DNA from 2 places in the Clostridium sp. BNL1100 genome. Region 1 is predicted to be linked to the other one. Evidence: predicted binding sites of a transcription regulator. Region 1 holds the regulator's gene; the other holds the start of a gene.
The links. Region 1 encodes HrcA, which represses chaperone genes, less so after heat shock. Its sites were predicted from a motif close to TGTTAGCACTCNNNNNNNNNGAGTGCTAACA; they were not measured.
Positions count from the first base shown of each region.

Region 1 (15,990 bases):
GTATCATAGGAAATAGCGGAGCAGGCAAGTCGACCTTTACCTATGCAGTTAACGGAGTTATTCCACATCACTATGAAGGTGATTTTTATGGTGAGGTCAGGGTGAAGGGGCAGGATACTGTTGATTCATCACCGACACAGTTGGCATTGAGCGTAGGAAGTGTATTTCAGGATATTGACGGGCAGATGGTATCCTCAGTTGTTGAAGATGAGATATTATTTGGTCTGGAAAATTTCGGAGTACCGAAAGAAGAAATCGAGCAGAGAATAACAGATATCCTTAAAATGGTAGGTATAGAAGATTTACGATATAGAAACATCAATACACTAAGCGGTGGTCAAAAGCAAAAGGTTGCCATATCGGCAGTGGTTGCAATGATGCCTGATATACTGGTACTTGACGAGCCAACTGCTGAACTCGACCCACAGAGTAGCCTGCAAATATATAACATGTTGAAAATGCTGAACAAAACTCTGAACATAACAATTATAGTTGTTGAACAAAAAATAATGTTGCTCAGCGAGTTTTCCAAGAGAATCATAATTTTGGACAGCGGTGAAATCTATCTGGAGGGGACACCAAAAGAGGTGCTGAGTGACACCACCAGATTGACTAATATTGGTGTTAACTGCCCAAGGGTAGCATCTCTGGCAAACAATCTTAATCAGCTCAAAATATACAATGGACCGGTTCCCGTCAATATAATGGAAGCTGAAACCATGGTTAGGGGGGTGATCGGGTGATAATGTTCGACAACGTGTGCTTCGCATATGACAAAATGAATATTCTGAACAATATAAGTCTTTCCGTAACAAAAGGAGAATTTGTTGCTATTGTAGGCAGAAATGGTGCAGGAAAGACTACTCTTATGAAGCTGCTAAACGGCTTACTGAAACCTACCTCGGGTGTAGTCACCATTGCGAACCTTAATACCTCAGTAACAAGGACAAGTGAACTGGCAAGGCATGTAGGATTTTTGTTTCAAAACCCCGACAGGCAGATTTGCCGCAACACAGTTAAGGCAGAGATAGAATTCGGCCTAAAATGTATTCTGACAGACAATGCTGATATAGAAAAAAGGTGCAGGAACACAATAGAGAAATTTGGTTTGACCGCTGACAAGGATCCCTTTTCTTTGAGCAGGGGAGAGAGACAGAAAGTTGCGCTTGCATCAGTACTGGCTTTGTCTCCTGAAATACTGGTATTGGACGAACCCACTACCGGGTTAGACTATAAGGAATGTATGCATATAATGGAAATTGTAAATGAACTGAACATCAACGGAACTACCGTTGTCATGGTATGCCACGATATGGAACTGGTAGCTGATTTTGTACAAAGGATAATTGTGGTGGGTGAAGGCCGTATACTTGCTGATGATATTTGCCGCAGGGTAATGTCCCGGACGGACGTATTAGAGGAGGCATCCCTAGCCCCACCTCAGATAGCCGAACTTGCTATACGGCTTGGTAAAGGCTTTGAGGGTGTATTTACATTGGATGAAATGACAGGAATTATATCACAAAAAGCCAAGAGAGAGGGTGTATAATGTGAAGGGCATTTTAGAATACAGTCAGGGTGAGACCGTTATACACAGGTTAAACCCTCTATCAAAAATGGTAATTGCTTTTTTGCTTTGCTTGAGCAGCTTTGCCAACAGTAACATTTATTGTACAATTGGAATTATTGTTGTAAACCTTTTTATAGCCTATCTTGCTGGAATAGTTGACAGGGCATTTTCTTTGCTGCTTACACTATTTAAAATAGGAATTGTACTTTTTTTATTACAGGTTTTTTTCATCAGAACAGGAAATACCCTTTTGAATCTTCCGTTCAATTTGTACATTACAGATACAGGTTTGAAATTTAGTATAATGCTTGTTTTGAGACTTGTAGGGGCTACCATGCCTTTGGTTATAATTCTGACAGTTACCAGAATGAGCGATCTTACCAATGTTATGGTACAAAAACTTCATATACCGTACAAGTACACCTTTGCGTTTATAACAGCCCTGAGATTTATACCCATTTTTGAAAATGAGATGACGGGTATAATCGAAGCCCAGACTGCAAGGGGAGTTGAATTTGATACAAAAAACCCTGTGAAGAAGCTGAAGTTACTGCTCCCACTGTGTGTTCCCCTTCTCATATCCTCCGTAAAACGCATTGAGGGTAGTGCAATATCTGCTGAATTAAGAGGGTTTAATTTAAGAAAGAAGGACAGCGGGTATAAGACATATCGCTTTTTTTGTCCGGATTATTTTGCCATGCTGTTTTCAGTATTGATATTATTGACAAGCATTATCATTTTATAAAAATCACCAAGGTTTATCCGGAGGGAATCCAAATGTTTGGACCACTTCAAAAAGATCACTCTTTGCTAAATCGGAAGGTGTCACCAATAAGCCTTTATTTCCGTCTATATCATATCCATAGTGGTAATATGCCTGCCATATCATTTGTGAGCAGTTCTCCACCTTTGGCTTGGTATCATCGTAGCGCTTAGGAGAGCAAATGCCATATTTTATACCTGCAAGATTTTTAGCTGCAAAAGCTGCGATTTCATCAAGCTTTTTCTGATCTGCATTTTTAAGCCTTAAAATCTTAAAGGTTGGAAAGTACTGCCACTTGGATATATCCTGTTTTATACTGTGGCTTCCCGGTGTAAGAGATTCCAAAGTTATTCCTTTTTTAGCATCAATAACAATTCCACAGTGTCCATGCCTCCAGTAAAGGGTGTAGCAGGATTTAGTCAAAAGTATGTCCCCATTTTTAACCGGCGCCATTTGAATAAACCTGCTTAAAGAGCCGTTAACAAGAATTGATTCCTGAACTGTAAAAGGGTTCAGTTGCTCTCTGAATATCTTGTTTCTTTTAAAATAGTTACTCTGAATTGAAAGTATTTTTTCATTACCATCAGAGGATAAACGAAACTCATCAATAGCTGTTTGAGAAAGGCCTGTTTGTTTAAATAAAAAAGAATAATCTTCACTGCTAAGTTTATTTTTCTTTAAAATACATGAAATATTCGCCTGAGGGCCTTCAGGAGTATAGCTGGCATCATAAACGTTTTTCCAGATAAAAATGCAAAATAAACTAATAAGGACACTGATAATAAGTAATAATAACCTGCCTCTCTTCTTAATGGTACTCAACTCCTGTTTTTGAATAATAGGCATATTATTTCCAGTTAAAAAAATAAAATTCGTATCTAGAAGAGTCAGACAAAAAATAACAAAATTATGTATAATCAATGTAATTAAAAATAAGCTCAATAGAAATTAAAAAAGAGAGGGATATTATGAAAAAAAATTATTCTTTGGTAGGCACATTACTCATAGCTGTGGGTGCTTTGCTACTGGTTTTAAAAATGCTGTTTGGTATAAATTTTCTGGATTTGAACACCGGAGATCTTTGGGTGTTTATAGTACTTCTGTTTGGGTTGACTTTTGAATTCAGTTATTTCTTAACAGGAAGAAAGCCCGGACTACTCATACCCGGAGGAATTATTACAACTATCGGACTACTCTTTATGTTCGAGGTTGCAACAAATTGGTATTTTGCAGAGTATACTTGGCCTGTATATATATTATCTGTAGCTGTTGGACTATTTCAGATGTATCTGTTTTCAAATAGAGAAAAGGGTTTATTAATAGCAAGTTTGATAATTGCAGGAGTTTCAGCATTCTTCTTTGCATGTATGTTCCTTAACACAATATTGACATTTATAAAACCAAGTCTTTTCATTCCGGTGGCACTCATAGCAGCAGGTATTGCAATATTTGCCAGTGGTAAGAAAACAAAGGGACAATGGTAAACTAGGTCATAAATTGTAATGCATACTTTCCTGCAAGAATATGGTATATTAGAGTTAAAGGCCGGAGGTGTGTTTTTATGGTGTGGAGGCAGTTAAGAGAGCAACAAGAGAATTTGTTGAGTCCCTATGCCGCAAGAAGTGTTAATTCTTTTGGCAGGATAATCAATGAAGAAAAATGTCCTATCAGGACAGATTATGAGCGGGATGGAAACAGAATTCTATACTCTATGGAGTTTCGAAGACTAAGGCACAAAACTCAGGTATTTTTTAATGCAAAGAACGACCACATATGTACACGGATGGAGCATGTACTAAATGTAGGATCAATAGCTGTCACTATAGCCAGGACCCTCAATCTGAATCAGGACCTTACTTATGCAATAGCTTTAGGACATGATCTGGGGCATGCACCATTCGGTCATAGCGGAGAACGTGTATTAGATAAATGCATGAAGAAAGTAAGTAAAGAAAGTGGCTTTAAACATGAACTTCACAGCCTTCGGGTTGTAGAAAAGCTTGCTACACGTATCTCAAAAGAAAAGATACATGAAAAATGCGGTCTTAATCTTACATTTGAGGTAAAGGACGGAATAGTTTCACATTGCGGCGAGAACTATAATGAATACTCTTTAAGAAGAGATTTAGGGAAAACACCACGATCACTGCATAATGTTAAAGATAGAGGCCATCTTCCATTTACTCTTGAAGCCTGCATTGTAAGACTGGTGGATAAAATAGCATATGTTGGCAGGGATATTGAGGATGCTGTACGTGTAAACCTAATGAATATGCATGACATACCCATGGATATAAGAAATGAATTGGGAAATACAAATGGAGAAATAATAAACACTCTGGTTTGCGATATGGTTGAGAACAGCTATGGCAGGGATTGTATTCAGCTTAGTCCGGAAAAAGGTCAGGCACTTGAAAAACTAATCAACGAGAATGTAAGGTTGATTTACAAGGCCGATAAGATAACCCGGTACGAAAAAATTGCTGAAAATACCCTTGAAGGCTTGTTTGACAGCCTGCTCAACAGCCTATCAGATTTTGAAAGGCTTCAGACAAATGAAAATAAGGTTTACAGAATGTTTTATAACTTTATAGCAGACAAGGCATATGATAAGTCTGAAAGTGATGCACAGAAAGTTATTGACTTTATAGCAGGCATGACAGACCAGTTTGCACAAAGCTGCTTTGAAGAAATATACTGGATGTAGGTGGAAATATGGATGATAAGAGCTTTCATTTTTTTGCATTTCTATCAAGGATGAAATATATAAATAGATGGGGACTTATGCGCAACACGTCTACTGAAAATATACAGGAACACAGTTTGCAGGTTGCCATAATAGCACATGGGCTGGCGGTAATCAGAAACACATATTTTAACGGAGAAATAAACCCCGAGAGAGTGGCAATTCTTGCGATGTTTCATGACTGCAATGAAATAATAACAGGGGATATGCCTACTCCCATAAAATATTATAACCCTCAGATAAGTAAAATTTACAAGGATATCGAAGATATATCAAAGGAGAAAATTATATCTATGCTGCCTGAGGAAATGGCAGATGAATATTATTCTTTATTCTTTAAAAATCCGGATGATATGAATTGTTGGAAACTTGTAAAGGCGGCTGACAGGATTTCTGCCTATATAAAATGTATAGAAGAAGTCAAGGCCGGAAACAACGAATTCAAAAAGGCCCGGGAAACCATTCTACAAACAATAATGGAGATTGATTTGCCTGAGGTTATGTATTTCATGGAAAAATTTATACCAAGCTTTAATTTGTCCCTTGATGAGATTGATTAATTTATTAAGACTGTTATATAATTAAGATTGTATTGGAAAAATATAAAATTAATACATTCTTTAATTCAATATCAAAAGGGGCAAAAAAATGACATTTGAAGATAACATAGGTACAAAGTGCATTATAAACGGTGAAACCTTGTCGTCTGAAGCATTGAATAAATATTCAGAAGAAAAGTATACGGCTTGCTATGAAGTTATACGTATAATAAAGGGAATTCCGCTATTTTATGATGATCACTTTACACGTCTTAAAAGTTCTGTACAAAAGACTCTAAATGAATTAGAAGTAACAAAAAAGGATTTAAGGACCCAAATTACTGAAATATGTGAGCTAAATAATCTAGCAGACTGCAATGTAAAAGTGTTGGTGCTTCTCTATGAAAAAGTGCAGATTACACTACTCCATATAAACAAGTTCTACTATCCTTCACAAGACGAATATGATAGTGGTGTAAAGTGTTGTACCGTTAAGCTCAAGAGAAGCAACCCAAATATCAAAATGATAAATATTTCATACAAGGCAGAAATTAAGCGGGTTGCAGAAGAAAATAATGCTTTTGAAGTGCTTTTGGTAGATGACAACGATAAAATAACAGAGGGCGGAAAATCCAATGTTTTTTTTGTAAAAGGTGACAAAATCTATACATCTCCCGAAGAATATATATTGAAAGGTATTACAAGACAATATATAATTGATGTTTGTGTAAAACTAGGATACGAAGTTATAGAAACATTGATTGGTGTTGATCAGTTAAGTAATTTTGATGCAGCTTTTATAACTGGTACATCCATTAATGCATTGCCGATAAAAATAATAGATGGGTGTATATTAAATTCATCGGAGAATATTCTAACCCAAAATGTTATGAAAGGTTATAACAGTCTTATATCGGCATATATTGAAGGCAATAGCAATAAGAAATAGAAGAATATATTAATTGGGAGGTTAGGTATGAGATACCTTGAAAACGCATTTAAGTTTACGTTTAAGAACTTTATAATAACGATTCCATTGCTAATAGCTATGGCAATACCGAGTATGATCATGGGTGTGGGATCCTTAGGATTTTTATTTAATATTAAGAATTTTGAACAGATATTTGAACAGATGATGGACAATAGTGGGCAATTTATTCCATCGTACCATATGTTCCTCAGCTTGTATGGGCCTGCAATGATTATAAGTATGATAATTTCAACAGTTTTGACTCTGGTTTTATCTATTCTGGTTTATCCTGCAACATACGGAATGATAAATAAAAAGTATGAGACAGGTACTTCAACTCTTAGTGATATGACATCTTCCATGACAAAGTATATCGGAAGATTTGTACTCTACGGATTATTAAAAATTGCTCTTTGGATAGGAATGATAGTTGCTTATTTAATACTTGTTGCAATTGCAGTGGTAGTAATAACAGTGGTTTCAAATGTTGCAGGTGCAATATTGATGGTACTGTTTACTTTGGCTTTCATAGTTGCTTGTGTAGCGCTTGGTGTATACACTTCACTGTGGTTTACATCAGTTTGTGTAGAAGATTCAGATATACTGACAGGGTTGAAAAAATCATTCCGTTATGTTTCAGGTAATTTCTGGACAATTTTAGGTACCACTATCCTTATTACTATAATTGGAACAATTGCCGGATCAATATTAGGATTGGTGGTAGGATGGATTCCTATTATTGGAGGAGCTGTATCGTCCATAGTATCATATCTTGCCGAATTTATAACAATTGTATTTTTCTTTGAAATATATCGTGAAAAATCAGGAAAGTATGCTTGTGCAGAATACTACAAACAAATGAGCGGCGGAATTTAAAAATAACTATTTGAAATACTAAAAAAGACCTTGTATCGGAATGTATATTTATTCTGTGCAGGGTCTTTTAGATTTTATAATTTATTACCGAATATTACAAGAAAAATACTTGACAAACAAATATGCTAATGTTATTTTTAGTATATAATTAGCACTCAACATTAAAGAGTGCTAACAAGAGGGGTGATTATAATGCTACTTGACGATAGAAAATTGAAAATACTACAAGCAATTATAGATGATTATATATACTCTGCTGAACCTGTAGGTTCCAGAACTATTGCCAAGAAGCATGAACTTGGTTTAAGCTCGGCTACAATTAGAAATGAAATGGCTGATCTTGAAGAAATGGGGCTTTTGGAGCAGCCATACACATCGGCAGGCAGAGTTCCTTCCGATAAAGGGTACAGGCTTTATGTTGATCAGCTGATGAAGATAAATGAATTAACAGATAGTGAAATAGAGAAAATCCGAAGTGATATGAACATTCGGATAAATGAACTCAGCCAGCTTATAAGGAATGCATCAGCGGTTATGTCCAGGTTTACCAAATATACTTCTATGGCGATAACCCCTCATATGAAACAGAGTGTATTAAAAGCTGTTCAGGTGGTACCTATAGAGCCTGGGAAAGCATTGGTAATTATTGTTACAGATGCTAACGTTGTAAGAAATAATCTGATAAGAATTCCTGAAAGTGTTACGCCCGATTTCTTAATTCAGATTTCAAATATGCTAAACGAGCAGTTAAAAGGTTTTACTTTGGAAATGCTAAAATCGGACATATTAAATGAAAAGTTTGAAAAACTGAATTCATTGCCTTATGGATTAATTAAACCTATCCTCGACGGAATAGAGGATTTGATTAAGACCATTGATAAGCCGGAAGTATATCTTGAAGGAGCTACAAATATTCTGAATTTTCCGGAGTTTAAGGAAGTTGATAAGGCCAAGGAGTTTTTGAATATATTAGATGAAAAGAAATTTGTATCTGACCTTCTTACAAATAATTCAAATAAAAATAATGAGATAATTATTCACATAGGAAATGAGAATGCTATAGAAGGTATAAAGGATTGCAGTTTGGTTACTGCATCCTATAGTGTAGGTAATCATGTAATAGGAACAATAGGCATTATCGGGCCAACCCGAATGGAGTATTCAAAGGTTGTGTCATCTATGAATTATATAAGGAATAAAATCAATCAGGAGATTCTTAAACTCCTGGATAATGGATAGTATAAATAAGGAGGTAGTATTCAGGTAATGAAAAAAGAAAAACATCCTAAGGATGAAAACGAAAACACTAATGAAATGAATGCTGAAGAAATCAACAAAGGAGCAGAAAATCCGGAGGTATCAGGGACTGCTGATGTGAAGGGTGACGAAGCAGTAAGTACGGAGATTGAGGAACTAAAATCAAAGTTGGAAGAAAAGGCAAAACAATGTGAAGATTTCAAAAATATGGTTCAGCGTACAGCAGCCGAGTTTGACAACTATAAAAAAAGAACAATCAAGGAAAAGGAAGCCCTTAGCCTTGATATAGCAATAGACACTGTAAATACCTTCCTTCCGGTAGTAGATAACCTCGAAAGAGCCTTAAAAGCCGCAGAAAACATTGAAAATAGTCCATTGAAGGAAGGCGTTGAAATGGTTATGAGACAGTTGAAGGATTGTCTCGACAAACTAGGAGTTGAAGCAATAGAGGCGGTCAATAATTCTTTTGACCCAGAACTCCATAATGCCGTAATGCATGTAACAGATGATGAAATCGGTGAAAATATTGTGGTTGAAGAATTTCAGAAGGGTTATACAATGAAGGGTAAAGTAATCAGACATAGTATGGTAAAGGTAGTAAACTAACACAGTAGTTTAAAAATAAAAAAACGATTAATAAATATATTAAGGAGGGTATTATTTATGTCAAAAGTAATTGGTATAGATTTAGGTACCACAAATTCATGTGTGGCAGTTATGGAAGGCGGTGAGCCTGTTGTTATTGCAAATCCGGAAGGAAATAGAACTACCCCTTCTGTTGTTGCATTTTCAAAAACAGGTGAACGTATGATAGGGCAAGTCGCAAAAAGACAATCTATCACAAATCCGGAAAGAACAATTATTTCAATAAAGAGAGATATGGGAACCGACCGTAAGGTTGATATAGATGGTAAGAAATATTCACCACAGGAAATATCCTCAATGGTTCTTCAAAAGCTTAAATCTGATGCGGAAGCTTATCTTGGTGAAACCATAACTCAGGCTGTAATCACCGTACCTGCATACTTTAGCGATGCTCAAAGACAAGCAACAAAGGATGCCGGTAAAATTGCGGGATTGGAAGTTCTCAGAATTATAAACGAGCCTACAGCAGCAGCTTTGGCATATGGTCTTGACAAAGAGCATGACCAGAAAATAATGGTTTATGACTTAGGTGGAGGAACATTCGACGTATCCATACTTGAAATCGGAGACGGCGTATTCGAAGTTCTTGCAACAAACGGTAACAACAGACTTGGCGGAGATGACTTTGACCAGAGAGTAATAGATTTCCTTGTTGATACATTCAAAAAGGAAAGTGGAATAGATCTCAAAAACGACAAAATGGCAATGCAGAGATTGAAGGAAGCAGCTGAAAAGGCAAAAATAGAACTTTCCGGTGTGACTTCATCAAATATAAACCTGCCGTTTATAACTGCTGATGCAACAGGACCAAAGCATCTTGATGTAACTCTTACTAGAGCAAAATTTGATGAAATTACAGCTGATTTGGTTGAAAATACTATGGGTCCTACAAGACAGGCTATGCAGGATGCAGGACTTACACCTGACAAGATAGACAAAATTCTATTAGTTGGTGGTTCTACAAGAATTCCTGCAGTTCAGGAAGCAGTAAAGAAGTACTTAGGAAAAGATCCTTTCAAGGGAATTAATCCTGATGAATGTGTTGCCGTTGGTGCTGCAATTCAGGCGGGTGTATTGACAGGTGATGTAACCGGACTTCTGCTTCTGGATGTTACACCATTATCACTTGGACTTGAAACACTTGGCGGAGTATTCACAAAGCTGATTGAAAGAAATACAACTATTCCTACCAAGAAGAGTCAGGTATTCTCCACAGCGGCAGACGGACAGACAAGTGTTGAGATTCATGTATTGCAGGGCGAAAGAGAAATGGCTCAATACAACAAGTCTCTTGGAAGATTCCAGCTTACAGGTATTCCATCAGCACCAAGAGGTGTACCACAAATCGAAGTTACTTTTGATATAGATGCAAACGGTATAGTTCATGTATCCGCAAAAGACCTTGGAACAGGTAACGAGCAGAAGATAACAATAACTGCCTCAACTAACCTGTCTGATTCCGATATAGACAAGGCTGTAAAAGAAGCAGAAAAATTTGCTGCGGAAGACAAACAGCGTAAAGAAGAAATCGATGTTAGAAATAATGCAGATTCCTTGGTTTACCAATCAGAGAAGTCATTAAAAGATCTTGGCGATAAAGTATCTGCTGAAGACAAGTCAAAGATTGAAAGCGGAGTAAACAAGGTAAAGGATGCCCTTAAAGGTACTGATACCGAAGCAATAAAGAAAGCTACCGAAGAATTACAGCAGTCCTTCTATGATATATCCTCAAAAATATATCAACAGACTCAAGGAGCACAGGCAGACGCTGGAGCTGCTGGTTTTGGAGGACAACAGGGAGCAGCTGGAGCAGCACAGGATGATAATGTTGTTGATGCAGACTATAAAGTAGTTGACGATGATAAATAAATATATAATAATGTATAGGGGCTTAAAAAGCCCCTATAGCATTAACAGCATTAACAGCATTAACAGCATAAGGTTTTTATAAACGCCAAAGCTTACATAATACAGCTCTGGCTTATTTTAGGTTGCTGGTTTGCTGTGTAATGAGACGGGAGTTGAATTGGATGGCAGAAAAAAGAGATTATTACGAAGTATTGGGCGTTGAGAGAAACGCTTCTGATGCTGAACTAAAAAAAGCATATAGAAATCTTGCAAAAAAGTACCACCCGGACGTCAATCCAGGAGATAAGACTGCAGAAGCAAAGTTCAAAGAGGTAAATGAAGCCTATGAGATTCTTAGTGATTCTCAGAAACGGGGCAGGTACGACCAGTTCGGTCATGCTGGAACAGACCCTAACGGATTTGGCGGTGCAGGAGGTTTCTCTTCTGATTTTGACTTTGGAGGAATCGGAGATATATTTGAAACTTTCTTTGGAGGCTCAGGCTTTGGAGGAAGAAGCAAAACAAGAAGAGGTCCTCAAAAGGGTGCTGACATTAAATACTCTATGGAGATCAGCTTCGAAGAAGCTGCCTTTGGTATTGAACGGGAAATAAATGTAAGCAAAATGGAATTATGTTCAAAATGTACCGGATCAGGAGCCAAACCCGGAAGTAATGTAACAACCTGTAGTCATTGTAACGGAACAGGGCAGGTTCAGGTAAAACAAAACACACCATTCGGGCAATTTATAAACACTAAAACATGTGATGCATGTAAAGGTGAAGGAAAGATTATTACAGAGCCTTGTCCTGCTTGTAACGGAAAAGGCAGACTGAGGAGTACAAAGAAAATAAAAATAGATATTCCTGCGGGAATTGATGACGGCCAGACCATTTCATTAAGAGGTGGTGGAGACCCGGGATTAAAAGGTGGCCCAAACGGAGATTTGTATGTTAACATCCGTGTAAAGCCTCATCCGTTATTCTCAAGACAGGGAAATAATGTTGTATGTGATGTACCCATTACATTTACACAGGCAGCATTAGGTGCTGAATTAGAAGTACCTACCCTTGACGGAAAAGTTAAATATACCGTACCGGAAGGAACTCAAACAGGCTCTGTTTTCAGATTAAAGGGCAAGGGAATCCCTTATTTGAGAGGGAATGGACGTGGAGACCAGTATGTTAAGGTAAATATTGAAGTTCCGAAAAAACTCAATGACAAACAAAAAGCATTGCTGAGGGAATTTGCTGAAATCAGTGACGATGAATCCCACGAGCAGAGAAAAGGCTTTTTTGACAAAATGAAGGATGCGTTTAAATAATTAAGAATTTTACTGCTCATGGAGGCAAACGGAATAATATGAAATGGTATGAAATACGTGTAAGTACTACTGACGAAGCAAGTGATGCGGTTTCTGAAATGCTTACTACAATGGGTGCCGGAGGCGTGGCTATCAAGGACCCTTTTGATATAAAAAAAGAAATATTAAAGCCAAATACTCTGGACTATGCAGATGATGAATTCCTTGAATCATTAGGTGAGGACGTTATTATACAGGCATATTTCCAGAGCGGAAATAATATAGACGAGCTATTAAAGAAAATAAATGATGGATTGGGAAATATTTCCCAATTTTTAAATATTGGAAAAGGTCTTGAGGGATACGGCGAAGTAGATGATGAGGATTGGTCTACAGCTTGGAAAAAGTACTATAAACCCCTTCAGCTTACAGATAGAATAGTAATAAAACCAACTTGGGAAGATTATAGTCCCAAAGGTGATGAAATAATAATACAAATGGACCCCGGAATGGCCTTTGGAACAGGGACACATGAAACAACACAGATGTGTTCTATATTGCTTGATAAGTACATGAAGGATAACACACAGGTCCTTGATATCGGCTGTGGTACGGGTATCCTTTCAATAATAGCAGCGAAACTTGGTGCAAAAACAGTTGAAGCTATTGATATAGATGAAGTTGCTGTAAAAGTTGCCAAGGAAAATATCGAGCTGAATCAGGAAATATCAAAAGTATCGGCATATAAGGCTATATTGTCTGATTTGAAGCAGGAAGATCATAAATACGATATAATAGTAGCTAATATAATAGCAAATGTAATTATTGACTTGTCCTCGCTAATACCTTATTATTTAAAAAAGGAATCTTTGTTTATTACTTCAGGTATTATCAAAGAAAGAAAACAAGAAGTAATAGATACGTGTGAAAAAAACGGGATGTCACGGATAGAAACCCTTGAAATGGGAGAATGGGTGGCAATGGTGTTTAAATGTCCAGATACTTTGTAGAAGAAGCTCAAATAGCTAATGGCAGAATTAACATTATCGGTGAAGATTTTCAGCATTTAAAAAAAGTGCTAAGGGCTCAGATAAAGGACGAAGTAACTGTGTGCTGTGGAGGATTTGACTACACGGCTGAAATAGAAAAAATAAATGATAGTTCAATTTCGTGTGTAATAACAGATGTAAATAAAAATTTTACAGAATCGCCATTAAAAGTTACCTTGTTTCAGGGCTTGCCAAAGTCGGACAAGATGGAGTTAATTATACAGAAATGTGTTGAACTTGGAGTATGGGAAATAGTTCCTGTAATTACAGAACGTTGCGTTTCAAGGATAAATACTGATAAGGATGCTAAAAATAAGCTTGCGAGATGGCAAAAGATAGCAAGAGAGGCAGCAAAGCAGTGTAATAGGGGAACGATTCCCAATATTCTCTATCCCATAACCTTTAAAGAGGCTGTTGAAATGGCATCTCAAGCTGAACTGGCAGTTATACCTTATGAAAAGGAAAGTGCGGTTGGGCTTAAAAATATTGTACCCCGTTATGAAGGAATTACCAGTGGAAGTATTATCATTGGTCCTGAAGGCGGGTTTGAAGAAAAAGAAGTTCAACTGGCAGAAGACAGAGGGGTTAAGAAGATATCTCTGGGGCCAAGAATCCTACGCACGGAAACTGCCGGAATGGTAGCTTTATCACTTTTGATGTATGAATTAGGAGATGTGTCTAATGGGAGAACTTAAATTTGTTGTTGTTGACGATGCAGTATTTATGAGAACCTTAATAAAAAGAATGATTGAAGAAAATATAAACTATCATGTAGTGGGTGAAGGTGCCAATGGCCGAGAAGCTATAGAACAGGCAAAGCGCAATCAACCTGATATAATGACTCTTGACATCACAATGCCGGAGATGGATGGAATTATGGCAATCAAGGAAATATTGGAAGTAAGCCCTGCTACCAAGATAATAATGGTTTCGGCAATGGGGCAGCAGGCTATGGTAATAGATGCAATAAAAATGGGAGCTAAAGATTTTATTGTTAAACCCTTTGATAAAACCAGGGTTCAACAAGCAATTGAAAATGTTATAAATCTCTGATAATATGTCTATTATATAAATGGGGGATAATGTCCTCCATTTTATTTTTTATAAATTTGAGTAATAACACATTATTTTAGGAAATATTGCAACAAATTAAAAACATAAGTAAATTGAAGTAAATTGATAAAAATATATGAAAAGTAGTAATTTATCCTTTAAATTCTGCAAATTTGTGTTATAATACTAAGCGGGATTAATAGTTATATTTTGGGTTAAATTTTATCCCAGTTACCGGAGGCATATATGGTTAGGAGTATGACAGGTTTCGGTAGAGGAACCTTTAGTGATAATGGCAAAGAATTTACTGTAGAAATAAAAACTGTAAACCATCGTTATATAGATTTTTATATAAAATTACCGAGACAGATTGGTTATCTTGAGGAAAGAGTCAGAGAAGTAGCTTCTCAAAGCCTTTTTAGAGGTAAAGTAGATATATTTATATCCTTCGAAGACCGCTCAGATAATTCCAGAAGTGTTACACTTGATGAGCCACTGGCAAGTGCTTACATACAGGCAGTTGAAAAGCTCAAGGAAAAATATAGCTTGAAGGATGACTTGAGTGTATCACTTATTTCCCGTTTTCCGGATGTTTTAAGAATAGAGAAAAATGAAGATGATGAAGAACATTTATGGTCTGTTCTTAAAAAAGCATTGGACTTGGCAATAGCTTCGCTTCTCCAAATGAGAGAAAAAGAGGGAAATGAATTAAGAAACAGCCTACTTCAGAAAGCTGATTATATGGAAACCATTATATCAGATATTTCTCAAAGAAGTCCTCAGGTTGTCACTGAATATAAGCAAAAGCTGGAATACAGGATAAAAGAATTGCTGAATCAGCAAACAGTAGATGAAAACAGGATTGCAATGGAAGTGGCAATATTTGCTGATAGGTGTGGTATAGATGAGGAATTGGTAAGACTGGGAAGTCACTTAACACAGTTAAGAGATATATTAAATATAAAGAAACAGCCTATTGGAAGAAAGCTTGACTTTTTGGTTCAGGAAATAAACAGGGAAATAAATACAATCGGTTCAAAATCAAATGACATAATTATTACTAAGAACGTTTTGGAATTAAAGAGTGAAGCAGAAAAAATAAGAGAACAAATTCAGAATATGGAATAGATATCAGGAGGATCGTATGAAGCTTATAAATATTGGCTTTGGGAATATTGTTTCCGCTAACAGACTTGTGGCAATTGTAAGCCCGGAGTCGGCACCAATTAAAAGAATTATTCAGGAAGCAAGAGACAGAGGTATGTTGATTGATGCAACATACGGAAGAAGAACAAGAGCAGTAATAATTACCGACAGCGACCATATAATTTTATCAGCGGTACAGCCTGAAACAGTAGCCCACAGATTAAATA
Region 1 is NC_016791.1:2,453,535-2,469,524, reverse strand. It holds gene CLO1100_RS10320 (ATP-binding cassette domain-containing protein) at 1-743, shown strand, start outside; gene CLO1100_RS10315 (ABC transporter ATP-binding protein) at 746-1,549, shown strand; gene CLO1100_RS10310 (energy-coupling factor transporter transmembrane component T) at 1,551-2,315, shown strand; gene CLO1100_RS10305 (hypothetical protein) at 2,319-3,179, opposite strand; gene CLO1100_RS10300 (hypothetical protein) at 3,302-3,817, shown strand; gene CLO1100_RS10295 (HD domain-containing protein) at 3,895-5,040, shown strand; gene yfbR (5'-deoxynucleotidase) at 5,049-5,639, shown strand; gene CLO1100_RS10285 (aminotransferase class IV) at 5,728-6,567, shown strand; gene CLO1100_RS10280 (hypothetical protein) at 6,595-7,464, shown strand; gene hrcA (heat-inducible transcriptional repressor HrcA) at 7,657-8,703, shown strand; gene grpE (nucleotide exchange factor GrpE) at 8,731-9,327, shown strand; gene dnaK (molecular chaperone DnaK) at 9,385-11,235, shown strand; gene dnaJ (molecular chaperone DnaJ) at 11,397-12,536, shown strand; gene prmA (50S ribosomal protein L11 methyltransferase) at 12,575-13,525, shown strand; gene CLO1100_RS10250 (16S rRNA (uracil(1498)-N(3))-methyltransferase) at 13,507-14,259, shown strand; gene CLO1100_RS10245 (response regulator) at 14,246-14,617, shown strand; gene CLO1100_RS10240 (YicC/YloC family endoribonuclease) at 14,864-15,745, shown strand; gene CLO1100_RS10235 (DUF370 domain-containing protein) at 15,762-15,990, shown strand, end outside.

Region 2 (15,990 bases), 1.6 Mb from region 1:
TACAATTCCACCACATCCGACATGGAGAGGCTGTGCCCCTCATAGCCGGACGGGTGGTCAAGGTTGAATTTGGCGTACAGTTCTTCCAGATCATTGGTTTCCACTTCGCCGTCATAAATCACCAGGTAATTGTCCGGGTCGGGTTCCCCGAACTCTTTTTGCAGCTCGTCATACCCGATGAATTTCATCATGACGTCTGTGTCGGGTTTCAGCTGCCAGACACGGCAGTTTTTAAGTACCTGCGCATTGCCCTCCTGGTCGATGCTGCCTTCCGCCAGCCGTGCAAAGGTACCGTTTTTCCATTCCACGTCCAATCCTTTCTTTTCTGAAAGATAGGACTTCATCTCATCGGTCTGGAACATGGGGTCGACAATGGCCCTGCCTTTTTCGATATAGCCAGCGGTATTGCCATAGTAAAGAATACGGTTATTTTTGATCTGAATACTGTTCACGAAGCTTCCTCCTTTCCCGGTAAAACTGCCGTTACCCGTTACTGAAAATAGAATGCGACGGAGTACGTGATGTTGCTTTTGTTGTACATGCAATCATGGTTTGTGTAGTAATAAAACTCCAATTGGCTGTAGAGTCCGGGCGACAGGCTGCGGCTGAAGGTGATGCCGTTGGTCGTTGTGCCGTAATCCAGCTGATCCCATTGGCCCGTCAATATGTTATAGCCGCGGACACGACCAAAGTCCTGTCCTGAGTGCCCGGAAACAGGCGGAACCGTAAAGGTGTAATTGGTTATGGTCGCACCCGCAATGCCCTGTTCCAGGATTACTGACTCTGGCCCGGTGAGCGTCATGCCGCCGCCTCGATTGGGGTCGGCAACGAAGAACACAATAGCTGTCCATGGAGATTCAGCGCCGGTAGAGTCCACTGCCTTCACGCGAACCACATTTTTGCCCAATGGATAGGCAGTGCTGGTTTGTGCCGGACGGCCTTCCCAAATATAAGTGATGGCATCTCCATCGGGGTCGGTGCTTGCGGCTGTGATGGTAATAGCTACGCCTGGTGCAATGCTGTTGCCGTCAGGAGTACGGGTGATGACAGGGGTCGATGGAGCGGAATTGGAAACGGTAAAGGTGATATCCGTCCAGTCGGAGTACAGCCCCCAGGCGTCTTTTGCCCTGACCTTCACTGTATGGGCACCCACAGCATAGTAGCTGTCGGAGGTGTTGCCGGAGTATTCCAAGGTCACAGTGTCACCGTCCGGATCGGTGGCATAGGCTGAGAAGTTCACCAACAGTTTGCCAGCCTTCGCGGTTCGGGTTACCGATGCGCTTCCGGTTGGTTTATTCGGTGCGTTGTTGGTGATGGTGATGTTCTGCGAATAGGTGAAAGTTCTTCCGGTGCTGTCGGTAGTGCTGGCAGTTAGGACATAGCTTCCGGTACTTTGGATAGCAATGGTCCCACCGCTGCCCGTGAGGCTTCCAGTGTAGCCAGCCGCACTTCCGCCCTTGGTCAGCGACCAATTAAGAGTCCTGCCCTCCAGTCCGGAGGTTCCCGGCAGAGAAACGTAAAAGCCGGAGCCGATATGTGCGGAGGAAGGAACGGTAAACGGGAAGCTGGCAATGGGCTTGACCAGTCCTGCATTAGAGGTGAAAGTGAATCTGCGCCCATTGGTATCAGTGACCACTGCCTGCAGCTTCACGGAAACGGTTTTATCCGTATGGAACCACAGAGTGCCACCGCTGATTCCGAGGGAGCCGGTTGCATATTCCGTGTAGGGCTTTGCCTCGCCACCATCCACTGAAAGGAGCCAGTCAGCGGCTGCTCCGCTCAGCTCAGTACCGGAGGCAGTGACCGCCATGGACTCACCGCTGTAGGTCAGCGATGGTACGCCAATGCTCATGGTTGGAATGGGGTACACCGTGAAGCTCTGACTTCTGGCAAAGGTTCGGCCGGTCGGGTCTGTCAGAGTGAGGATCAGTTCATACTGTCCTTTCGAGGGGAAGGTCAGACTGCCCCCTGCTTTGGTCAGGGTCCCGGAGGCATAAGCAGTATAAGGCTTCGCGCTACCGTTTCCCTGAATGACCGACCAGTCCGCGGTAAGGCTCTCCAAGTCCGTGCCGCTGACACCGACCGTTGCGGCTTCTCCGGCATACCATGTCTGCTGGACGCTGAGTGAAACAGACGGGATGGGATAAACCATGAAGCTCTGGCTTCTGGTAAAGGTTCGGCCCGTAGGGTCCGTCATAGTGAGGATAAGCTCGTACTGTCCCTTCGACGGGAAGGTCAGGCTGCCGCCCTCTTTGGTCAGGGTACCGGAGGCATAGGCAGAATAAGGCTTTGCGCTACTGCTTCCCTGAATGACCGTCCAGTCCGCAGTGAGGTTCTCCAGATCCGTGCCACTGACACTAACGGTTCCGACTTCTCCGGCGTGCCAGGTCTGCTGGACGTTGAGTGAAATTGAAGGAATGGGATAGACCGTAATACTCCGGCTCCTGATAAAGGTTCGGCCGGTGGGGTCTGTCATGGTGAGAATTAGCTCGTATTGTCCCTTCGCTGGGAAAGTCAGGCTGCCGCCTGTTTTCGTCAGAGTGCCGGAAGTGTAGATGTCATACGGTTGTGCGCCGCCGTCACCCTGGATGATTGTCCAGTCCGCGGTGAGATTCTCCAAGTCCGTGCCGCTGACACTGACGGTTCCGGCTTCTCCGGCATGCCAGGTCTGCTGGACGCTGAGTGAAATTGACGGGATCGGATAGACCGTAGTGGATGCACTATAGGAGAACACTCTGCCCAACGCATCCGTCATGGAGGCCGTTAGGATATAGCTCCCGACATCTTTAAACTGTATTTTACCGCCGTAGGCATTCAGGCTTCCTTCCAAAGCATCGGAAGTTTCCACAGACTCTCCGTCTTTGGTAAGCGACCATTCCACCGGCAGCACGTTGTTTTTACCGCGGGTCCGAAGGTCAACGGTACGGTCGGTATGGGTCGATTCGGGAAGCTCGAAAGAAATGTTCAGCACCGGCAGGACTTCGATCTTGCCGCCGTTTTCGAACAGGAATACTCTCCCTATTTCATCGGTGATTCTCGCAATCAACTCATAGGCACCAGCATGCTTGAATCGGATAGAACCGCCGCTGTTATCCAGAGTTCCATCGACATAAGTCGCAAAATCCTGGAATCCAAAGCCGTTCTCTAACAGCCATTCCACTTTTAAACCGTCTAATTCCAAGGTTTCTGGAATCACGGAGACGAGGGTGTCGGTATGGGCGGTTTCCGGTAGCTTGTAGGTGATGCCGGGAACGGGATATACCTTGATCGGCGTAGTATAGCTGTAGTTTCTTCCCGCGGGGTCAGTAAAGGCGGCTTTCAGCACATATTCGCCCTTTTCTTTGAAACGGACGGTGCTGTCCGTGTCGGTGAGTTTCCCCTCCATGTAATCGGCAACGGGAACGGATTCTCCATTTCTGGTCAGCGACCATTGGATTTCCGCTGTTCCAAGATTCTGGAATGATGCCTCTACCTGAACACTCGTATCGGTATGGGTGATCTCAGGCAGATAAAATCCAACGGAGCCTACCAGATAGACGGTGATAGTCCCGGAGGTTTCAAAGGTTCTGCCGGTTTCATCGGTGAGCGTTCCCGTGAGCATATACACGCCCTTATCCCTGAAACGGATCTTGCCGCCGTCATTGGTCAAAGCACCTTCCAGCTCATCGGCAAGTTCTTTTGCAGCTTCACCGTTTTTGGTCAGGCTCCAGTCAACCGTCAGTCCGTCTGCTTCCGTCAGATTTGTTGAAACATCCAGTGTTGTATCTGTATGGGAAGCGGCTGGAAGTTCAAAGGCAATTCCGGCTACCGGATAGACTTTGGTGCTTTCCGTATGAGTAAAGACACGGCCGGTTTCGTCGGTGATAGATGCTGTCAGCATATATTCGCCCTTGCTCCTGAACACAAAGGTGCCACCTTCATTCCCAAGTTTACCTTCCAGGATGTCGGCTGGCTGCACGGCTTCTCCATCCTTCTCAGTAATCCACACGATGTCGTGCCCATAGAGCTTTTCCAGCTGAAAGGCAAGTATGGTCGATTTGTCCGTGTGCGTCGTTTCCGGCAGATCAAAGCTCAGATCAATTATCGGATAGACCGTGATCTGTTTGGACAGTACGGTTTCTTTTCCTCTGGAGTTCTTTGCTGTGGCGGTCAGGGTATACTGTCCGTCCTCCTTGAACCCAATGGTACCGCCCTCCAATCCGAGGGTACCGCTGATAGCATCTTCCAGTGCCACAGGCTGCTGGGAGCCGTCCACGGCGGCTTTGGTTAACGACCAGGTGAAGTTGCTCATGTATTTCCACACAGGCATTACTTGAATTTCCGTGTCGGTATGGGCGGTCGCAGGAAGTTCAAATCGCACCTGTGCGTCCGGGTAATAATGTGAGCCTCCTCCCGAACTACCCCCGGAACCATTGCCCGGATTATCCGGCGTAGGTGTCGGAGTATGCAGAGCCGGATTTGTCGGAGCAGGTGTCGGCTGAGCTGGATTTACCGGCGTGGGTGTTGGCTGAGCCGGATTTACGGGAGTTGTCGTCGGCTGGTCCGAAGTACCGGGGGCTGGTGAAGGAGATACCTGAGTTGGCGTGGACTTTTGCGGCTTGACCTTATCGATCAGATCGTCAGCTTCACCCTTTGTCACAGGATCATTCGGATGGATCTTATTATCATCTGTGTCCCCGATGATACCGTCCTCACGGCCAATGATGAGATATCCTTTGTCCCCATCTTTGATCGCGTCCTGATCCTCATAGCCGCTGTGTCCCTGGGTGTTTTTCGCTTCCTCATCCTTTCCGCTGATCCGCACGAGCATCTTGATGATCTCGGCGCGGGTGATGGGGTCATCCGGAAAGAAGCCGTCCGGATAGTCGAGGGGGTCAATAATGCCGGCATCGATTAGGGCTTCAATGCTTGCCTCCGACCAGTGACCGTTAATGTCAGGAAAGCTGGGCGGGTCTTTCTCTGCGTTTGCAGTATTCAGCGGGATATCCCGCACCATAATGGCGGCGAACTCGCCGCGGGTGATGATCTCATCCTTCTGGATGAAATTTTCCGGATGCAGGCGGTATGCCGTATAGATCCCGCCGCAGACCAGAAGTAGGAGAACAAGGGCGAGAATGCCAATGCGTTTTCCTTTTTGTTTCATGGGTTTTCAGTCCTTTCTTTTTTGATTTTGACTATGACAAAGCCGGAATCAGCAATCTGATCCCGGCCTTAAGTCCTGATTGGTTTCATAGCTTCAGTTCCATGCCTCCGCTTTGCTCCTGCTCCCTGCGGTACGATTCCATGGCCTCCTGTGTCGGGTAGATAAGCTTTCCGTCCACCATCTCAAAAATGCAGAAGTCCTCCCGGTCGCAGACCATGATCTTGTGCTGGTAGTCCTTCTGCATGTCAATGTAGTCCTTGACCTCCTGCGCACTGCACAGCCAGACACCGGTGGTGTAGCGTCCGTCCGGCAGATAACAATAGCCGCTGTATTGCGGCTCATGGTTTTTCAAATCCAGCGCTCCCACGGGACGAATCTGTGACAGCTGGAGTCTGGCCTGATCGGACAGGATCTCCGGCTTTGCAATACCGAACACGTCACTCCGGTTCCAGCGGATTTTTTCTCCTTCCGCCAGGGAAACGGTAAAGATTGAGCGGCTGATGGGATTAGGATTGCTGCCGTTTCCTCCGGTGCAAAAGTACAGCTGGTGTTTTGCCTCCCGGCAGTCCTCCGGCAGTGCGGAAGGATGCAGGACAATGACCTTTCCGCTGATGGGCATGTCATATCCGGTCTGTAAGCAGTCCTCCTGAGAAAATAATGTTTTTTCACTCATGACGCTGCCCCTTTCTCTGCTCGATGAGTTCCAGCAGCCGTGCAGCGATGGCGATCTGTGTGCCCTCCGGCATCTCACGGATAGCGGCATGGACAAAGGCTTCCACCGCCTCCGGCGATTGATCACCCACCTCGATGAGATCCACTTTTTTGATGCTGATAGTTCCCTGGCTGATGCCCAGCCTGACAATATCACCATAGTCCATGCCAGAGGAGGATCGGAGTTCTTTGGGGATCAGGACACGCCCCTTGCCGTCTACGATTTTGTAAATAGGCTTTGCTTTCATACGAAGTAACCCTCCTTTTTCATAACCTCCCGAACGGTGTCGGAGTGGATGCCCAGGTTGTCAAACAGCCCGTGCAGTTCATCCGGCAGACGATCCAGCGGGTCGGCGGGTCGGATCTTGATTTCTCTGTCCCCGCAGATGATGTCCAGATCGCTATCCAAAGGGATATTCGCATCTTCCAGCAGGGAATAAGGCAGGGTCAGATCATCTTCCTCTTCCGGTTCTTCCTCCTCATCCATCTCCTGTGCGTTGTGAATGGTGATATCCAAGGGTTCTGTCATAATAAGAATCATTGGGTACGGATAGTTTTCTTCCTCCGAAACCGTGAGGGTGACGTACACCTCGTCACCGGGCTTTAACCCGGCTGCGCTTACGGTTTCCTCCGAAAAAATAAGGTAGCCTTTGTTGTCTACAGCAGATTTCATTTCAATCATTTTCATAGGGATTTCCTCCTTTAAGTTAGCCCCTCAGTGGGGTCATCGTTGTTTGCCGAAAACAGGTCGGCGTCAAAGAGATTCATTTGGGACGGCATGTCCCGCAGACGCTCGCCGGTATCGTAATTTGAAATCAGGACTTCGGCGTATTCACAGCCGTTGTCGTAACGCTGCGCCAAGTTATTGAGGCGGCTGACTGACTCGATGCAAAAGCCCTGATACAGCTCCCGGATAAATTCGCAGTCGTTGTAGCTGACCAGCCATTTTCCCTGACAAGCTGCAAGGGTATCCCGCAGCCTTGTATGATCTTCCTTTTTAAATTCCACGGCGTAGTGTCCTTCCGTCTGGTAATAGGGAGGGTCGCAGTAGATGAAGGCGTTCTCCCGGCTGTATTGCTTGATCAAATCCTCAAAATCCTTGTTTTCAATGATGGTATCCTTGAGCCTCCGGCTGCCCTGCCAGAGCAGGTGGAAGGTTCTGCGGATATCGAAGGGCTGGCAGCCGTAGCTGGTGCAGCCGCTTCCGTAGCTTAAGCGGATGAGCCGGTAAAAGGCGGCGGCGCGCTTCACATCATTCATCTGCGCGTATTCCAAGAGGATGGGCTCGATTTCCTCAAACTGCGGCTCTGTGAGATACTGCTCGGCAATCTCCAGTTCCTCCCGCAGATACTCGTTTGTGAACTCCTCCTTCGTCAGATACTTTTTCAGGACATTGAATTCATCGCGGCCGTTGAGAGGAAAGAAGTTCAGCTCCTTTAAGAGAGCCAGGGGACGGTCACGGACACAGCGGAACAGGTTTGCCAGGTCGGAATTAAAATCGTTGTAGACCTCCATGGCAGTATCGGGTGGCTTACCAAACAGCACCCAGCCTCCGCCGCCGAAGACTTCAATGTACCGTCCGAACTCCTTTGGCATCCGCTGATAGATCATCTCCCGCAGTGCTTTCTTGCCGCCCACCCAGCTGATGATGCTGTTCATTTTGATCACCTGCCTTTGCTTCGGAGGTTAATTTTCTCCATATCGGTTTTCATACAGGAGCCGTCTGCGCTCCAGCAGATAAATCCAACGCCGGGATAGGGACAGCCCTCGCAGCGGGAGGGATCTTTTGGCGGCGGCACGACGTACTTTTTTGGCGGGCCGGTCACTCCCGCGCCTGTCTTTTGTTCTGGGGTTATATCATAGTTCATGATTCAGCTCCTTTCTCGGAAAACAAAAAAGGCGCTGCCTTTTTTTATAAGACAGCGCCTTTTCGTTCTATTATCTTTGTTGTGGGTTACAGCATCTGCTGACCAAGTGCGGGACTTGAATATTCCAGAGTCATCTCCCGGTTGCCCAGCCGGATTATGCCATAGGGCGTAGCGCAAATATTTGCTTCCTTCATCAGATCAGAATCGCATCGGGAGAAATGAATGTGCTTGAGCATTGGATCATCTTCCGGGATGTGATATCGTTTCAGGAATTCCTGCCTGGCGTAATCTTCAGGGGAGGACAGCTCCGGATAAAAATCAAAGCAATCCATGTTCTGTGTAATATCAAGGGCCAGGTCGATATCGGTACAGTCCATCAGCTCAAGAGCTGCTTTGAACTTCGCTTCCTGACCTTGGCAGCGGAGTTCATAAATCTTTTCTGCCAGCAGCTTTATTTTTTCGATGTCCTCATAGTCACCAAACACACCATTTAATTTGGGGACAGAGCTTTTATTGGTATACACCACGCATCCATCAAAATTTTTAATGCCCTGTTCCTTTAATACTTCCGATATCTCATCCGGTGTAGCGGGCAGTTTAAGTATTGTACATTCGTCAATATCCGACGGATAAAATGTACCATCACATACCAGGAGTTCAAAGACATAGTTCTCCAGGAAAGATTGCTCCGGCAAGTGGATACCATCATAAACTGTTTCCCAACTCCCAGAGCCATTTACTACATAAAAATCGTTGTGAAAGATACCACCTTCCGCTTCCTGACGCGCACGACCGATTTTTTCATAGTCCAGCAAGTCCAGAAGCTCCTGCTGATATTCTGGAGGTACATGATTGACCGCATCTATAAAATCATTGTCGACATAGAATTTGCCGAGTTCCCGATCATTTTTAGCAGGTACTGCATGAGCATCACCAAGATTGTATGTTTGGTTGATCAGGTCATGCATTGCCAGATTGCCCTCGCCCACTAACGCACAGCCGGTGAAGGCGATGCGGTCATGCTCGCTCAACTCACTTATACGGTATGCAAGGAAGTTCAGCTCAGCAAGAGGAGGATTTTCTGGAATAAAACTCAGTTCCTCTCCCTGCATATTGAAGCACTCCACAACCTGATATGGCTGATCATCTGTGACTCTTGCACGATGTAGTGCGTCCTGTATTTCGTCCCGGCTTGCGGGGAGTTTCAGATATGCGCCGGAGTATGCGGGCGCGTCGTACAGGTCCGACCGCATCAGTGTCACAGTCATCACCTTTTCCTTTTCTGACATTGATTATCTCCTTTCTGAAATAAAAAAAGCGCCCTTCAGTTTTATAAAACCAAAAGACGCTACATGTTCATCTGCATCCCCTGATCAGGATAGAGGATGGCGAATCTTGCGTTTTGCAGATTTGTAACCGCATTACTTTTCAAGAATTCGGGATGAGATTTAAGCCACTGGAGATCTTCGACGGTTGCATCTTGAGGTTCCCCCTCGCCATAACGGAAGGATTTAACCGCCACTGTGATGTATTCTGAACCGCCGCAGTCCTCAACCAGTTCTTTATATAGCTGGGAGTTTTGTATGTCCTCCACTTCGGGAACCCCACTCATGAGTCCAACGTCGCGGATGCCAGTGTTGGTTTCCAGGCCGATGATGGAAAATATCTTGCTCACTTACATTCCTCCCATCATCGGACCGCTGTAACCGAGAGCGGGAGCGCTGTTTTTCATTTCCTTCTCCGGCTTGATGGAGTAATTCTCATCATTCCAGAGGCTGACATAAATCTCGCCGTCTGGCGTTTTGATAGGGCGCTGTTCTAGGCTTTCCCCGAAGCCATCTGCATTTTGTCCAACCACAAAATTCAAAAGCTCGGCTGTTTCCTCACCAGAAAGAGCTTCTGTTAGCCCGGCGGTCATGACTCCCCACAGCTCACCATCGCAGACTTCCACGGATGGATACAGGCTGTGTACCTTTTCCTTCAGCGCATCCTCATGGATGTATTCCGCAAGGCCGCGGTCATTTTTAAATTGCCGGTTCTCTTTGACGATGGCAGCGAGGATAGCATCTTCATAAGAGACAGCATCTGCAGGGGTGATTTCCACCGGATTGTCCTCCACTCCATACTCGCCCTGGGGGTAAGTCACGATCTTCAGAGGGAAAAAGATACGCATTGTTTCGTTTGCCATTTCGGTTTCCTCCATTCTTTTTCGCCACATCAGGCAATAAAAAAAGAGGCTATGCTTCTCATAAAAAAGAAAAACATAGCCTCATGTGCTTCTGCCTGACGGCAGATTTAGAAAATTGTTTTGGGTATATGAAAACAAAGGCATCAAGATTTATCATCTCAATACCTTTGGATTTTCAATTCAATTCTATTAATTTTTCCATTTAGCATAATTGATCCTATATACCAATAGATAATACCAAACTCATACGATACCAGTTTATAAAGTGTCACATGAATAATTTGTCACTATTTGATTGATAGTCCCTTATCTATTGCATCCTGAACTATTTGATGGCAACACTTACCTAATGGGTTGTTATTCTGGCATTGCGCATTTTTCATTGCTCCAGTAAGCTTCAAGACATCTTTCATATTTTTAGCACCATCTTTTACGACAGCAGTTATAACTTGTTCCTCCGTAACTTTACTACAGTAACAGGCATATTTAGGATTAGCGCCGTTCTTAAACCATATTGGTACTTTTACTTGCTGTTTATTAAATTTGATATTAGATTCTGTATTGTAATAAGTAATATCACATTCCTCACTCATGCATAAAAAATAATCCTTATCACCGATTTGCTCCGTTAACTCATCAAGTACCATATGCTTTACTGTAATGTTTTTAACAAGAGTACCTTGTTTTTCACATACAGGACACAAATTGTTATTTCCTACCTCACACGAAGATTTTTCTGAATTTCCACAACAACATTTATTCAAAGTTTCTTTTTCCATTATCTATATTTTCCTCCCTTAACTCTTATTTTCATTTTCTATAACCTCACAGGTACATATCTTATTTATACTCCCTTCGGCTATTGATTGGCCAAGCTGAATAAGTTCCTTTATTCTTTCGTCAGAAATATAATAATAGATATTCTTTCCTTCTTTAATTGACTTTACAAAATTACACCATTTCAAACATTTTAACTGCATTGATATAAGACTTTGGGAGCAACATAAATCTTCGGCCAGTTCACCTACGTTTTTTTTATCATTTAATAAAGAAATAATAATTTGGTATCTTGTAGGATTAGATAGTCCGTGAAAAAACTTTGTATACGCTTCAATTTGTTCATTTTTAATTTGCATAACTACCTCTCTAAAAAGTACGAATATGAAATAAATCCAACAGATATTACCGTTGAAATCCATAGAATAATTCTTGTGGTTTTTGGTGTACTCTTATTTTTTGCTATTATATAGTGAGCTACACCAAGCATTAATGCTGTTATTACTATGAAAACGTTTTTATAAGGTGTAATAACTGGAGCAAAAGAAAGACCTATACCGCTCAAACCAAGAACTGATAATAGAGGGATTCCAATACAACATATTGATGCAAAAAAAGATGATATAATTGATCCTACACTTAATATTTTCTCTTTCATAATATATCCTCCACATTATATAAACATTTCAACATTTATTGATATGTTTATATTAACATAATTTAATTATATATACAATAAGAAAAAATATAGTGTCTCTGTTACATTTTTAAAAGTTATGAATAACATATTGCAAACAATTTGTGAATTTACAAAAAACACCCGATGTCATCTATAAAATGCCTCAAAAAAACGGGCCGAAAAATGCACTATTTCTGCCCGTTTTTTTCTCATTTTTTGCTCCAAAACCACTACATATTGTGGTTGTACCCCTTTATTTTTTGTCTCGACCACAATACGTCATCATTATTATCACCTCAACGTGTTTTGAGAGGTCTTGATAGCTGTCAAAACGGCGTTTTAGTTCTATTTTTACCTACTCTCGAACTTAGGAACATATCCACGCTCGTAAATGGAAACATATCCAAGATTGACTCTCGTTTATGGAAAAATATCAAAGTCAAATTTAAATAAAAAAATTCTCAAAAATATATTGACAAGTGGAACATTCTGTGTTATATAATAATTAGCACTCAACAATCGAGAGTGCTAACAAAAAATAAATTGAAAAGGAGTTGTTATTTATGGCTGGATTAGTACCTTTTAACAAAAAGAACAAAGAAATCTCTACAAACACTGGCTTTGAGGACTTCTACAACGTACTTGATGACTTTTTTTCCAATGACTGGCCTTTTAGAAGAACCCTCACACATGACACTTTCAAAGTTGATGTCGAAGATAATGGCAATGAATACCTAATTGAGGCTGAAGTGCCAGGTATAGATAAAAAAGACATCAATGTTGAACTTAACGATGGAAAACTTATGATTTCTATTACTAGGGATGAAAACAGTGAATCAAAGAAAAAGAATTTCATCCACAGAGAGAGACGTTATAGTTCTATGAGTCGTTCAATTTATTTGGAAGATGCCAAGCCAGATGGTATTAAAGCAAAACTGGAAAATGGTTTACTTAAAGTTGTAGTTCCTAAAGAAGAAAAGCCAAACAACAGCATTACAATTGATGTTGAATAAGGCAAAATAAAGCACATCGGGTTATTCACCCATGTGCTTTATTTTTTATACTATCAATTGCTTTTTTTATTTTTCTTGTTTGTGTTCATTTTATTTACTGCTTTTAAATTAATTAGTGTTTCTTTATGTAATTTTGACGTTATATTGGGGAAAGCAGCAAATACTCTTTTCACAAACTCTTTATTTTGTTTTGATATATCATTAAATTTTTGGTTAAGCTCATCGATTTTATTTGTTAATACCCTAATCTGAGACAGTTCTTCGTCAGATTGTATTGATTTTAATTTTATAAAAAATTCCTCTGACATCGTCTCTTTGATTTCATCCGCAATCATATGAAGCTTCGATAGGTTGGTATTCAATTTTAAAGCATTTAGAGTAGATATTATATTATCAGTCAAGAATATGGATAGTAATATTAAACTTGATGTGTAACGCATGCTTAATGGCAACTTGTTAATCATATTAAGTAAAATAGGATTTAGAAAATATATTGCGATTAATGATAATCCTCCAAAAATCAACGAATTATGTAATACGACTCTTCCATGAATATTCAACTTATAATTTGAATAATCCCACCATTTTAAATGGTATATTCGTTCTAATAAATATCCCGTAACATATTCCAAAAGACTAGTTACAATCACTGCAAGAAAATAAACTATTATAGGATTATCTGAAAAAGGTGTCAAAATATTTATGACTGCAAGTGCTCCAAAGCCATAAATAGGACAATACGGGCCTATTAAAAACCCTCTGTTCACAAACTTTTTATCCGGAAACGAACAATATATTACCTCACATACCCAGCCAATAAAGCTGTATGTTAAAAAAAGCAAAAATTCTTTTATTATATACTCCATAACGATCCCTTTCTATAATTCAATATTATTCGAGAAACTTTTTCCTAATCCGCATTTTGTCTCAACAACTCTTTTAAAGCTTTCCTGTTCGATATTAGCCATACAGATGAAAAAATCTCTGATTTAAAAGCATCCGAAAAGCTCTCGGACTTAATAAAGCAAAGGAACTTATCCGATGAGCATGAACAAATCCAAGGCAATACCAATATTTTATTTGCTGTAATATCATTTTCCATCTGATGACATCTTTGAAAATAATATATCTCCACAGACGACGGTCTCTTTACTCCTTTTTTGCTTTGTAAATAGTATTTAGAAATCTTCTTTGCATTTCTTCTTCTAAATCATTATCGTAGTCCTTTGTGTGCTTATGCATTGCATTAATGAAATCTTCAAAATAAGTCACATCATCAAACAGGCTCCTGTTTTCAATAAAGAAATTATAAATTTCTCTGTAATAAATGACAGTATACTTTTCACCGCACGAAAACTTGCTTAATTCAATGCGATTGTAATTAGGTGAAAAAATAAAGCAACTCACAGATTTCTTGCGATACTCATCATCAGTTGTGACTTGTTGATAGTATTTTTTAAGCTGTGATTGTACCTTATCACTGTAAATATCGTGTCGGTCATCAATACCATTGATGCTTGATTTGATTTTATTTTCTATTACAATGGCATTGTTTTTGTCAGAGATTAGCAGGTCAATATTTCTCTTTTCTCTCTCTATGTTGAAATCTGTTTGTATCTTGATAGATAAAACTTCATGCGCAAACTTAGAAAAAGCTTCTCTATTTATATTGAAAAAGTAAGCAAGCATATTGGAAAAAGCGAGTTCATTGTCTTCCTGCTTAATTATTTTAAGGAAATTGAAATGTGGATCTTTTTGTAGCTTTGGCAATTCAGAAATTGCTTGGGTCGTATTAGTATCTTCCCATAGCTCTTTGGCCTCAATTATCTGATTCAAATCAGCAAAGGAATCCGGCTTTTCATTTTCGTTGTAGAACTCTCTTAATGTTTGTTTGCCAAATCCTTTATTTGTACGAATGAAAAAAGTGTTATCTCCACTTACAGATTCATCGTCTGTAATATAAATCTGATTTTTTGGCTTAATAACCCTATCCGCAACAAACGTAGTATAAGCATTTTTTTCTTCTTCAAGGCTACCTTGATATGAATTTTCATTAAATAAATCAACAAGGCTTACTCCACCATAGGTCAGCCCTAATTCAACTTGCCCTTGATATCTCTCTTTTCGCGTAAGTTTACTGTCGGCAAAATCAAGAATTTTAACACCCTCTGCCTTCGCTAGTATTTTATATGTTTTCGAGGCAAATTTCCGTACCAACAAAACGGTTATACAACTTTCTCCATGAGATAATTCTATTGTTCCTTGTGAATTCAGATAAATATAGTTCTTTCCATCATCAGCCTTATATAAGTTAATTATTTCATGACCTATATTATCGCCCTCAGACAAATAGCCTCCAACATACATTTTGTTGATTATTATTTCTCTACTCTTATGTTTTGGCTTTTCTGTGATTTGTTTTCTATTCTCAACTGGAACTAATTTCCCATCTGATGACAAAAATAAACGAAACCTTCTTAAATGAGATAAGTAGCTATTAACAAGTGAAACAACGTTACCGGTCGAGTTATTAGAAAGAGCTTTTAATAACTCTTCCTTTGCATCACTCTCAAAATCAGTAGATGTCACTACATTCCAGAACAGCTCTTTACTCCCTTTTTTCCAAAGATAGAAGGAATCAGAGTAAGAAGTGCTGACTGTTGATTTGGAAAGGTTCAGGCTATGTAAGAATTTTTTATATAATGATCGTAACTCTTCATAAGATAAAGCTTTCATATTGTTTATCTCCAAGGTTGCTCCTCCCTTACCCAATCAAATCTACTCATCCTCATCCTCGTCCTCCTCAGTAACATCGATACCAAATAACATCTGAAATTTATCGAAGTTATAGGGGTATGAGTTATCACCATCAAAGCTTACCGATTTATGGCCATTGCTATATTCAAATTCCAGCTCCCACTGTGTACCATCAAGTACCATGTATCCGAAACGCTTTGTTGAGTATCGTCTACGCCACTCACCGATATGAAGATCTTTAAGTGCAACTATAAAAGTATCCTTTGTACACGGCTCCTGGTTATCTTCATCCCATAATGAGAGAGGTTCTTCATCTTCCCATAACTTTGTATAGGCTTTCAATTCATCAGTTAGTTCTACAACATAATTACTATAGCCACCAAAGTAACCTCCAATGCTAAAGGTTATCTTACTGATGGCATCTATATTTGCATCAAAGTCAGCTGCCTTTTCTTCTGCCTTTGATAAGGTATACGTTCCACCAGCTTCAGCATAGGCTTCTTTGGCTTTCTCTAAATATTCACGATTCCAGTGTAGGCGAGTATCTTCACTTGGATGCATAACAGTTTTAATGCCACCATGCGGGTTTTCCATTGAGTTTTTTAGACGACCTATTTCTTGCTTAAGTCCCCGGATAGCGGTCATTATCTGTTCTTTAGTTTTTCCTTTAAGATACTCTTCGTAATAACTTTCTGGACTGATCATCATATTAGACCGCCTCCTTTACTCATTGCCTGTCTTTATTTCATTGCCATCAGGCAAAATAAACGCCTGCTCAAACTTAATATCCAATACATCGGCTATAGCCTTCAACTCATCCAAGGTTATAGTTTCACGTTTTAATTTCTTATTGA
Region 2 is NC_016791.1:4,019,860-4,035,849, forward strand. It holds gene CLO1100_RS17095 (YodL domain-containing protein) at 1-452, opposite strand, end outside; gene CLO1100_RS17100 (S-layer homology domain-containing protein) at 491-5,143, opposite strand; gene CLO1100_RS17105 (hypothetical protein) at 5,229-5,816, opposite strand; gene CLO1100_RS17110 (AbrB family transcriptional regulator) at 5,809-6,102, opposite strand; gene CLO1100_RS17115 (hypothetical protein) at 6,099-6,542, opposite strand; gene CLO1100_RS17120 (DNA adenine methylase) at 6,557-7,513, opposite strand; gene CLO1100_RS17125 (hypothetical protein) at 7,519-7,722, opposite strand; gene CLO1100_RS17130 (antirestriction protein ArdA) at 7,809-9,011, opposite strand; gene CLO1100_RS17135 (hypothetical protein) at 9,071-9,397, opposite strand; gene CLO1100_RS17140 (hypothetical protein) at 9,398-9,910, opposite strand; gene CLO1100_RS17145 (Csac_0668 family 2Fe-2S cluster-binding (seleno)protein) at 10,198-10,689, opposite strand; gene CLO1100_RS17150 (metalloregulator ArsR/SmtB family transcription factor) at 10,708-11,046, opposite strand; gene CLO1100_RS17155 (hypothetical protein) at 11,049-11,345, opposite strand; gene CLO1100_RS17160 (Hsp20/alpha crystallin family protein) at 11,930-12,379, shown strand; gene CLO1100_RS17165 (hypothetical protein) at 12,433-13,245, opposite strand; gene CLO1100_RS17175 (PD-(D/E)XK nuclease family protein) at 13,529-15,130, opposite strand; gene CLO1100_RS17180 (hypothetical protein) at 15,158-15,844, opposite strand; gene CLO1100_RS17185 (helix-turn-helix transcriptional regulator) at 15,860-15,990, opposite strand, start outside.
Region 2: the regulator HrcA is predicted to act here: its motif matches at 11,870-11,900, upstream of CLO1100_RS17160 (Hsp20/alpha crystallin family protein).